Regions from separate parts of the Desmospora activa DSM 45169 genome, predicted to be linked through region 2. Evidence: riboswitches for the same ligand, from Rfam matches in the RefSeq annotation. Region 2 holds a riboswitch; the other holds the start of a gene.
What was found. Region 2 has a riboswitch for thiamine pyrophosphate ahead of C8J48_RS10090 (thiamine phosphate synthase). Riboswitches for the same ligand answer to the same signal wherever they lie in the genome.
Positions count from the first base shown of each region.

Region 1: linked by a shared signal. The riboswitch ahead of thiC (phosphomethylpyrimidine synthase ThiC) and the one ahead of C8J48_RS10090 (thiamine phosphate synthase) in region 2 are both predicted to bind thiamine pyrophosphate.

Region 1 covers NZ_PZZP01000001.1:2,506,252-2,511,531, forward strand. The annotation lists gene C8J48_RS12055 (M28 family peptidase) at 1-1,055, opposite strand, end outside; gene C8J48_RS12060 (ABC transporter ATP-binding protein) at 1,344-2,153, opposite strand; TPP riboswitch at 2,381-2,491, shown strand; gene thiC (phosphomethylpyrimidine synthase ThiC) at 2,704-4,452, shown strand; gene C8J48_RS12070 (NAD(P)H oxidoreductase) at 4,696-5,280, opposite strand.
Region 2 covers NZ_PZZP01000001.1:2,070,774-2,076,053, reverse strand. The annotation lists gene C8J48_RS10110 (NADH-quinone oxidoreductase subunit D) at 1-270, shown strand, start outside; gene C8J48_RS10105 (DedA family protein) at 541-1,152, shown strand; gene C8J48_RS10100 (COG2426 family protein) at 1,263-1,748, shown strand; gene C8J48_RS10095 (2Fe-2S iron-sulfur cluster-binding protein) at 1,889-2,188, shown strand; TPP riboswitch at 2,256-2,357, shown strand; gene C8J48_RS10090 (thiamine phosphate synthase) at 2,355-3,011, shown strand; gene thiO (glycine oxidase ThiO) at 3,029-4,177, shown strand; gene thiS (sulfur carrier protein ThiS) at 4,174-4,377, shown strand; gene C8J48_RS10075 (thiazole synthase) at 4,382-5,146, shown strand.

The sequences.
Region 1 (5,280 bases), 440 kb from region 2:
TCTACCACATTGAGGTATAGTTGGGTCGCTTGCTCCCATTTGGTGCCTACCATATCCATATTAAAATTGGCGATACTACGCTCAATCTCATCCGGGGACAGCTGACCGACATAATGACGCGACCCCAGCAATCCGATCTCCTCCGCCCCAAAAGCGACAAAGCGCACTTCCTTATCCGTGGGCAAGCCTTTCATAATCCGGGCCAGCTCCAGCATCACACCGGTGCCGGAAGCGTTATCGTTCGCCCCCGGAGAATACGGAACACTGTCATAGTGGGCGGTTACATAGACGATATCCGCATCCTTTTTCTCTTTTCCTTTTGGTTTTTTGACAGCGATCACATTTTGCGAGGTTTGGTTTGTATGGGCCTGGATCACCAGCTTCACTATCACTTCATCCGATTCCATCGCGGTCAACATCGCTTCTCCGTTTTCTTTTGTCACCGCCACCACCGGAATCGATATTTCTTCTCCCCCTAGGCTGGGACTCGGCGGAACGAGGGCATCCACATTATCGTAAATGATGACTCCCACCGCTCCCGCCTCCTCGGCATTGCGGGCTTTCTCAACAAAGGTGTATTCACCCCGTTGGATCAAAGCGATCTTGCCTGCAACATCAGCGGAGAAATCATCCTTCCCGCCTAAACCCGCATCCACTACACCGGTGCTCAGCCCTTCCTCCTCCGTTGGAGAAGAGCCAGTGGCGATTCGAATCGGAAGTTCCCGCTCACCCTCAAGATCGACGGTTAAACTTCCCTCCAGACGATCCGGGATATCAAATTCCTGTATCTCCACCTCGTATCCGTATCGCTTCAACAGTTGTTGAATATAGCGAGACGATTCCTTTTCCGCATCAGTGCCTGTCACCCGTGGCCCGATATCGACACTCAGATGGCGGATGTGATCCAATGCACGCCCGGAATCAAAGCGGGCAACGATTTTTTCATCATAAGCAGAATGCGGTGCTGCTTCTGCCGCCGCAGCGGATAATCCCACCACAAGTCCGCCCCACACCAAAACGATCGTTAACAATAATGGCAAAAAACGCTTCCCCATCGTGACCCTCCCCAAGATCAATGTGGCGAACCAATCATTTGGATAACATTTAAAATTATCTGATGACTAGTTTGCGATCATAATTATAGCGATGCTTTTGGAAGTGGACAAGAAGGAATTTAGGTAAGCAATCGCATAAGATCAAAAAAACCCGCCGTCGATGGCGGGGGACCAGAGACCATGATTTCATGAGAATTGTCGACCGGAAGGACTTATCCATTCATTTGCGTAGGGTTCACACATCACTGGATAGTGTTAAGCATACCAGTGAGTCGTGGATGGAGGAAACTATGGAGACCGGGTTTTTACCTTTGAAAAAGTTTGCATCGTTCGGTACCAGGAAGCAACCGTACCGTCAGGAACACCGGCGGTTAAAATTTTGCGTGGGCCAATCCGGCGGCAAGATCCCGCTTCCATCAAGAGAAGGTGGTCCGCCGCTTCTGCCAGCTCCAAATCGTTGGTAGCCAGTACAGTAATCCCGTGTTGACGACGGCGAGTCAATTCCTGCATAAACAATTGCCAGCCCCAATCATCCAATCCATGGGCAGGTTCGTCCAGCAACCAAATGGGTGGTTCGCTGATCAGACTGCGAGCGATTATGTAACGGGCTGCCACATCCCGAGACAATTCATTTAACGGCTGTTTTCGAACACCAGCCAACCCCCACCGGGCAATCAGCTCCGCGGCACGTTTTTTCGGTTGTGGAAGCTGATAGGATTGAGCCAGATACAGAAGAGACTCATCCAAGGGGGTGTCATGATTCAACCGTTTTCGCTGGGGGACATAACCGATACGCTGTCGCAGTGCTTCCATCGGGGAAGCACTGCCCATGGCAGCGATGCTTTTTGACCATACATGAACTTCACTGCGGTGGGTTTGGTAGGTGATCCTTCCGTCATCCGGGACAGCCGCCGCCGCAGTCACCCGCAGCAGTGTGCTCTTGCCGGAGCCTTCCGGTCCCAGTATGACAGTCACTCCCTGTTTTAGGGAAGCTGTGAAGTCCAGCAGTCCGGTCTGCGCTTGGCGTTGGTAGGAAAAACGATCGCCCTCTTCTTTTCCATAAAACACTTTGTTCACATGAGACCATTCAATGCGCAAGAAACCATCATCCTTTCCAACCCATCCGCTATCACCAGCATACCCTATCTATAGGAGTAATGGAAAGGCACAACCCCGGTTTCTGCCGGAAACGGTGACAACTTTGGTTGTGATTATCCTTTTTATAGACAGATGGAATCGACAAAAAGTTGCGGTGATCACATAAAAAAAATTCAATTTTTCCGTTGCCAATGTCATCCGGATATGATAAGTTGTTGGGCAAGCAACCTCATACAAACGGGAGCTTGGAGGAGCCAGGCTGAGAGGGCGGGTAATCAACGCCGACCGTTAAACCTGATCTGGGTAATGCCAGCGTAGGAAATGGAAAGTATCCTTTGTATGATCTTGAGCGGAATGTCGAATTCGGACCGAACCTCAAACAAGAGGGCGGTGAAGATTCGACGCAAAGGCTCACCATCACCGGTGGGTTCGTTCATAGCAAAGGAGCCGTACGCTGCCGTACGGCTTTTTTTATTGATTGCAGTATCACCGCCCCCGTCTGACCCTCTTGCTGTTGGTGGGGTTGCCAACAAAGTGAGGAGGATTAACCATGCAACCGATCCATCATCATTTTCCCAACAGCCACAAGGTGTATCAAACCGGATCACGGGAGGATATCCGGGTACCGATGCGGGAGATTCACCTTTCCCCGACCCAAGGCCGCTTTGGAAACGAGGACAACGCACCCCTACGCGTCTATGACAGCAGTGGTCCCCACACCGACCCGGATATGGACATCGATGTGACTGCAGGACTGACACGCTTACGCTCTCGCTGGATCCACGAACGCAGTGACGTGGAGGAGACAGAAGGACGACCGGTAAAGCCGATCGACAACGGCCGCCGCTCCGATCGCGATCACACCCCGGAATATCCAAAATTACGCCGCCGTCCCCTGCGAGCGAAAACCGGCCATAATGTGACGCAACTCCATTATGCACGACAAGGCATCATCACCCCTGAGATGGAGTTTGCCGCTATCCGCGAAGGGGTTTCCCCGGAATTTGTCCGCAGTGAAATCGCCGCCGGCCGAGCCATCCTACCCTCCAACATCAATCACCCCGAAAGTGAGCCAATGGTGATCGGCAAGCATTTTCACGTAAAAATCAACGCCAATATCGGCAATTCCGCCGTCTCTTCCTCCATTGAAGAAGAAGTGGAGAAAATGATGTGGGCCACTCGCTGGGGAGCGGACACAATCATGGATCTCTCCACCGGCAAGGATATCCATACTACCCGGGAGTGGGTGATTCGCAACAGTCCCGTTCCTGTCGGCACGGTTCCGCTGTATCAAGCCTTGGAAAAAGTGAACGGAGAACCGGAAAAACTCACCTGGGAAATCTATCGCGACACCCTGATCGAACAGGCGGAACAAGGGGTGGATTATTTTACTATCCACGCCGGGGTCCGACTGCACCACATTCCCTTAACCGCTAACCGATTGACGGGAATCGTCTCCCGCGGTGGATCGATCATGGCCGCCTGGTGTTTAGCTCACCACCAGGAAAGCTTTCTATACACGCATTTTGAGGAAATTTGCGAAATTATGCGTACCTATGACATTGCCTTCTCCTTAGGTGACGGTCTACGACCGGGGTCCATCGCCGACGCCAATGATGAGGCACAATTTGCCGAGCTGGAAACCTTGGGCGAGCTGACCGCGATCGCCTGGAAACACGATGTCCAGGTAATGGTGGAAGGGCCCGGTCACGTCCCCCTGCATCAGATCAAAGAAAACGTCGACATTCAGCAAAAAGTATGCCGTGAAGCGCCTTTCTACACCTTGGGACCGCTGACAACGGATATCGCCCCCGGCTATGACCATATCACCTCTGCCATCGGGGCGGCGCTAATCGGCTGGCACGGCACCGCTATGCTCTGCTATGTAACGCCCAAGGAGCATCTGGGCCTGCCCAACCGGGATGATGTAAAAGAAGGCGTAATCACCTACAAAATCGCCGCCCATGCTGCTGATCTGGCCAAAGGTCACCCTCAGGCCAAACAGTGGGACGACGCCCTCTCCAAAGCGCGGTTTGAATTTCGCTGGGAAGATCAGTTCAATCTGTCGTTGGACCCCATCCGCGCCCGCCAATATCATGATGAAACCCTTCCCGCCGAACCGGCCAAAACCGCTCATTTCTGCTCCATGTGCGGACCGAAATTTTGCTCGATGCGCATCACGCAAGATATTCGAGAATATGCAGCGGAACGGGGGTTGGATACCCGCGAGGCACTCGAACAGGGCTTACAGGAAAAAGCGGAAGAATTTAAGCAGAGCGGTGCACAAATTTATCGATAAATATTTTTAACGGAGCCTATGAGGCTCCTTTTTTAAATCCGCCATATCTAGAGAGCATTATAAATTTATGTTATAAGTCCCACACTCCATCCTCCCCCACAATAGGCATAGATACAACCTTTATCACAATTACCGATATTAGTCATAGATATCACGTTGACGTCTGTATTTACAGGCGTCAACTTTTAATATTTCGAGAGAGCACACCCAATAGAGGATAACTACCCGTAAATTGATGCCGATTTAGTCCCAGTCTCGATCGGCATAATGCAATCCTAGTTGATAAGCCTGGGTAAGCATTTTTTCTATCAGTACCGGATTTGGCTTAATCGTCTCATAAAAAAGTTCAACGCTGGAACGGGGGATGCCACAATAATGGGCTAAACCCACATTAAAATAATGGGAGATCATCTCATCGTATTGCCGCTTCTCAAAACGTTCAATCGGAGCGCCTGCCAAGCTCAACCACAATACCGATCGATGGTGGAGCTTATTGGGACCATATGCAAAACCATAGTTCCAAACACGGTCGATATACCCCTTTAACATCGCCGGCATGCTCCACCACCACAACGGAAAAATAAAAGCCAACGCTTCATGCCGCTGCAATCGTTTCATCTCTTCTTCTACTTCTACTGAAAATTGCTGCTGATCAGCTGACCAATTCGGTTCATCCGCTTCCCACAATACGGGATTAAAGCCACTACGGTACAAATCGAATACTTCCGTCTCGTGCCCGGCATCTTTTAAACCTTGTACAAATCGATCCGCCACGGCAAAGGTTAAAGAGTTTTTCCTGGGATGTGTAACAACGGTAAGGACATTCAT
Region 2 (5,280 bases):
ATTCCGAATGAAGGTGCGGTTATGGCCAAAGTTCCCCGTGTGTTACGCCCACCGGAAGGGGAAGTATATGTGGCCGTAGAAAATCCCCGGGGTGAATTGGGTGTCCATCTGGTCAGCAAAGGAAAAGATAAACCGTGGCGTATCCACTGGAAGCGACCCTCCTTTAGTAACCTTCAAATCTTGCCCCATTTGCTGCAAGGGGAAAACGTGGCTAATCTGATCGCCATTCTCGGTGCTGTTGATATTGTGTTGGGTGATGTGGATGCATGAGTTGGACTACTCAAGCTAAAGACGGATTACCATCCCAACCAGCGTGGGATACGTTTGTTAGCAGCCTCTCCCCCTGAGTGGGGAAGTTTTTTTTATGCAGCTTTTCCAAGTGTGTACATATACTTAAATAGGGAGATCCTAATTGATAGAGGTGTTAAGTGTTAAGGCGATCCCGATTGGTAAGTTTCCTCAAGCGGTATCCCTTTTGGCTGAAGGGTAGTTATGATATTCTAATCTTATTGGGCGTGAAGGATGGAGCGGGGCTGAGTGATGGAACAGACGATGTTGGAAATCATTTGGCAATACGGATACCTGGGTATCTTTCTCTTTTTGGCGTTGGGAATCGTCGGATTACCTTTGCCGGATGAGATTATGATGACCTTTGTCGGTTATCTGGCCTCTGTGGGGCAATTAAATCTAGCTCTGACGTTTTTTAGTGCATGGGCAGGTTCCATGTGCGGGATTTCAGTCAGCTATTGGTTGGGGAAGCGGTTAGGCTATCCTTTTTTTAATCGCTATGGGAATAAGGTATGGATTACCCGTAGGCGTTTAATACAGGCCCGGCTTCTCTTTCGCAAATACGGCAGCTGGGTTTTGTTTTTTGGTTACTTTATTCCCGGGGTCCGTCATGTGACTGCTTATATTGCTGGTATTTCCCAACTATCGATAAATCAATTTGCCCTATATGCTTATAGCGGGGCGTTCACCTGGTGTACCACCTTCATCGGAGTCGGTTTTTTCGTTGGTGCCAAGTGGGGAAAAATGATCGAAATGGTCCATCATTACGGAGTGATGCTGCTGTGGATGATGTTGGCAATCGGCACCGTTTGGATCGTGCGCCACATTGTCTCACAATACTCACACCTGTTCATCCGAAAATAGGTCACAATCGAGGAACATACCCATAACAGACCCTGGTTTGTGACCATATCCTATAAGAACAACCATGCTCATCACTGCTTCTTTGTTCTGGAGAGGAGAAATCAGTCGAGATGACCGAATGGTTGGCTTGGTTCCCTAAGGAATTGCAAGTATTAATATTGGCGGGCACCCCTTTTGTCGAGCTAAGGGGGGCGATTCCTTATGCAACCGTGATCGGCCTGCCGTATCATCAAGCTCTTTTGTTTGGGATCCTCGGCAATCTGATCCCGATTATCCCTTTGCTCTACTTTTTTGAACCGTTGATGAAGTGGCTATACAAACAGTCTCCGCGCTATCGCCGTTATTTTGACCGCATTCAGAAAAATGCGGTGGAAAAAGGCGGTTCGATTCGCAAATTTGGGGCGCCGTTGGGACTGTTTCTGTTTGTGGCCATACCGATGCCGGGTACGGGTGCGTATACCGCCTGTTTTGCAGCGTCTTTCTTCCGTGTGCCCTTCTGGGTTTCAGTTGGTTCAATCGCAGGGGGAACGATTGTTTCCGGCCTGATGTTTGCCACGTTGAGCCATTACTTGGCTTCCTGGTTTGGTTGGATGTAGAAAGAAAAAACCATGGGTGTTTCGCCCATGGCAATGATGGACAAGCCAAAAAGAGATTGAGACATGTTGATTATCAAGAGGGTGGAAGGGTTTTTGAAAGCGAAGAGCCTTAGATAAGAGAAAAAAGGAGGAATCAAACCATGCCAAAGGTACACATCATCGTTGGAAAAGAAGAGCATTCCCTGGAAGTGGGAGAAGGGGACAACTTGCTGTTTGAAGCGGTTTCCCGTTCGGTGATGATTCCTTTTAACTGTACTTCCGGCCGATGTGGAACTTGTCGTGTCCGCGTAGTGGAAGGAGCGGAACATTTAAGCGAAATGGGCGACCGGGAGGAGCTCCGCCTGGGAGACGAACAGGTGGAAAAAGGGTATCGCTTGGCTTGTCAATCGTTTGTGTTTGGTGATGTTACGGTAGAAGTGCCGCAACCTCGCTTATATTAAAGTGAATTTGCCGTTTGACGGAATCTCGAATCCATTGCTACAATGGAGACAAATCACATACCTGATCTTACTCCACTAGGGGTGCACCATGTGCTGAGAGGGGGCTTGCTCCCAACCCTTTGAACTTGACCTGGTTCATACCAGCGTAAGAAAGTGGGGAAACCGTATGATTGAGCATTTTCGCCGGTATCCCCATGGATACCGGCTTTCTCATGTGGTTAACCGTCAACGGCCCCAACTCCACTTGGTTGTTGGGCATCCGTACTCATTGGAACAGGTGGTAGAGGTGTGTCAAGAAGCACATTCTTATCTGGATCATATTCATCTGCGATTAAAGGGAAGCACAGCGAAGACGGTAACACAATGGGCAGAAAAGTTGCTGTCGATAACGAGCACACTTTCCCACCAGTTAGTAATCAATGGCATGCCTGAGGTAGCCAAAACGTTTAATGTTGGCTTGCATTTGCCGGAATCGGCCCCTTTTGTCAAAGATCATTCGCGGGCGGTGGGTGTTTCGGTTCATTCCGTTGCATCGGCCCAAGTCAAGGAGACGGCAGGGGCGGCGTATCTCTTTTTTGGTCATGTCTATGACTCGCAGTCAAAGCCAGGGTTGCCGCCGCAAGGTGTAGCCGCTCTGCGCAAAGTGGTTAACGGCGTTACCATCCCAGTTATCGCGATCGGCGGTGTGGAGGAAAGGCGCTTGGCAGAATTGGGCTCGACAGGGTGTGCTGGAGTGGCGGTGATATCAGCGATCATGGATGCTCATGATCCGGGCGAGACCGCTCGAAGAATGCGGGAGGCGTTGGTGCGACATTGGACCTAAAAGGAGCGAAATCCGATATGACGCAAACAGCGGATGTAATCATTGTCGGCGGCGGGGTAATCGGGTGTGCGATCGCCTACGCGTTGGCGGAAAAAGGGACAGAGGTAACCGTGTTGGAACGGGATCGTATTGGGGCTCATGCCTCATCGGCAGCGGCGGGAATGCTGGGAGCCCAGGTGGAAATGTCGTTTCCCGGTCCCATGTTGGATCTCTGTTTACAAAGCCGAGAACGGTATCCTCTGTGGCAGCACCGTTTGCTGGAGCAGACGGGTTTGGATATTGAGCTGCGGGAAGAAGGGATTCTCCGTTTGGCACGGACGGAGGAGGAAGTAAAAGCACTACAGGAACGGGAAAATTGGCAGCATCGCTACGGGTTAAATGCTTCTTGGATTGAAGGGGAAGCCCTGTCGCTGTCGGAACCTTCTTTGTCTCGCGAATGGTTGGGCGGATTACACATTTCCGGTGACGGACAGGTGCTGGCTCCCCGTCTGGTCCAAGCACTGGCACAGGGGGTTCGCGTGAACGGCGGATCGATTGAAGAAGGTGTGGATGTGCATGATGTAGTGACAAAAGGAAGGCGGGCAACGGCGGTAGAGACCAATCGCGGTACCTTTTATGGTGAAATGTTGGTGTTGAGTGGTGGGGTTTGGCTTTCCTCGCTTCTTTCCCGCCTGGGGATGTCACTTTCTGTCTCTCCTGTCAAGGGGGAGTCAATCGCCTTGCGTCCACAACGACCCTTGTTTCAACGGACATTGTTCGGGTCAGAAGGCGTTTATCTCGTGCCCAAACGGGATGGGCGCGTGTTGGTAGGGGCGACGGAAAAGCCGGGAGATACCCGTCCTGGGGTAACGGCAGCAGGGGCGGCATGGCTGTTGCAGGAAGCGATTCGCCTCGTTCCCGCTCTAAAAGAGGCGGAATGGATTGACGCCTGGTCCGGCTTCCGTCCACGAACAGCGGATGGGTTGCCGGTGTTGGGGCCGTTGTCCGCTTGGAACAATGTATTTGTCGCCGGCGGTCACTTTCGGAACGGCATTTTGCTGGCGCCTGCCACCGGCGAAGGGATGGCTGCTTGGATTTTGGGGGAAAAGGTGCCGGAGTGGGAGGCGTTTTCACCGGAACGATTTCAGAAGGTGGCGATCTCAGAACAGGGAGGTGGGAGGCCGTGACGATTGAAGTAAATGGAAAAAAGATGGAGCTGCCGGTGGAAGTAACCACGATTGCCGCTCTTCTCCGTCATCTACAATTGGAATCCCGCATTGTAGTAGTGGAACAAAATCGAAACGTGTTGGAACGGGATCAACATCTCGATTCGCCCTTGCAGGATGGAGATCGGTTGGAAATCGTGCAATTTGTAGGAGGAGGATGAGAAAATGTTGAAAATCGGGGAATTTACGTTTGCATCGCGCTTGTTTTTGGGTACCGGCAAATTTTCATCTTTGGATATACAGGCGAAAGCGGTAGCAGCTTCCGGCACAGAGGTACTCACCTTTGCCTTACGCCGCGTCAATCTGGATCAACCGGATCAACCGGGTTTTTTGGATCAACTGGATCTAACCCGTTTTACCTTACTACCAAACACCGCCGGGGCAAAAACAGTGGAGGAAGCGGTCAGGTTGGCTCGCTTGGCGCGGGCATCCGGACTCTGCCACATGGTAAAGGTGGAAGTGATCGGAGATGATCGCACTTTGCTCCCGGACCCCATCGCTACACTGGAAGCGACTCGTCAGCTGGTAGAAGAGGGATTTACTGTTCTACCCTATACCAATGACGATCCCATCTTGGCCCGGCAGTTGGAGGAGGCGGGAGCCCATGCGATTATGCCCGGTGCCTCTCCGATCGGATCGGGTCAAGGAATTCTCAACCCCTTAAATATGCGGCTCATCATTGAACAGGCAAATGTGCCCATATTGGTAGACGCCGGCATCGGCTCACCCTCCGACGCTGCTCTGGCCATGGAGATGGGAGCGGACGGTGTTCTCCTAAATACTGCAGTCTCCCAGGCAACAGACCCGGTCCGAATGGCTCAGGCGATGAAACTGGCAGTGGAAGCGGGACGACTCTCCTATCTCTCCGGCCGTATTCCGAAGAAGGAAGTGGCTTCTCCCAGCAGTCCCATGGAAGGAATTCCATCTTAACGATTCGAACGATTTTTGAAGCAAAAGGGGAACAAACCCTGTTGTACCTTTGATCAATTACCGAGCAGAGTCACCAAAGGTTCAATGTTTAACTTTCCAACCTTGATTGTGACTTCACAGGGGTTCAAAAAAGA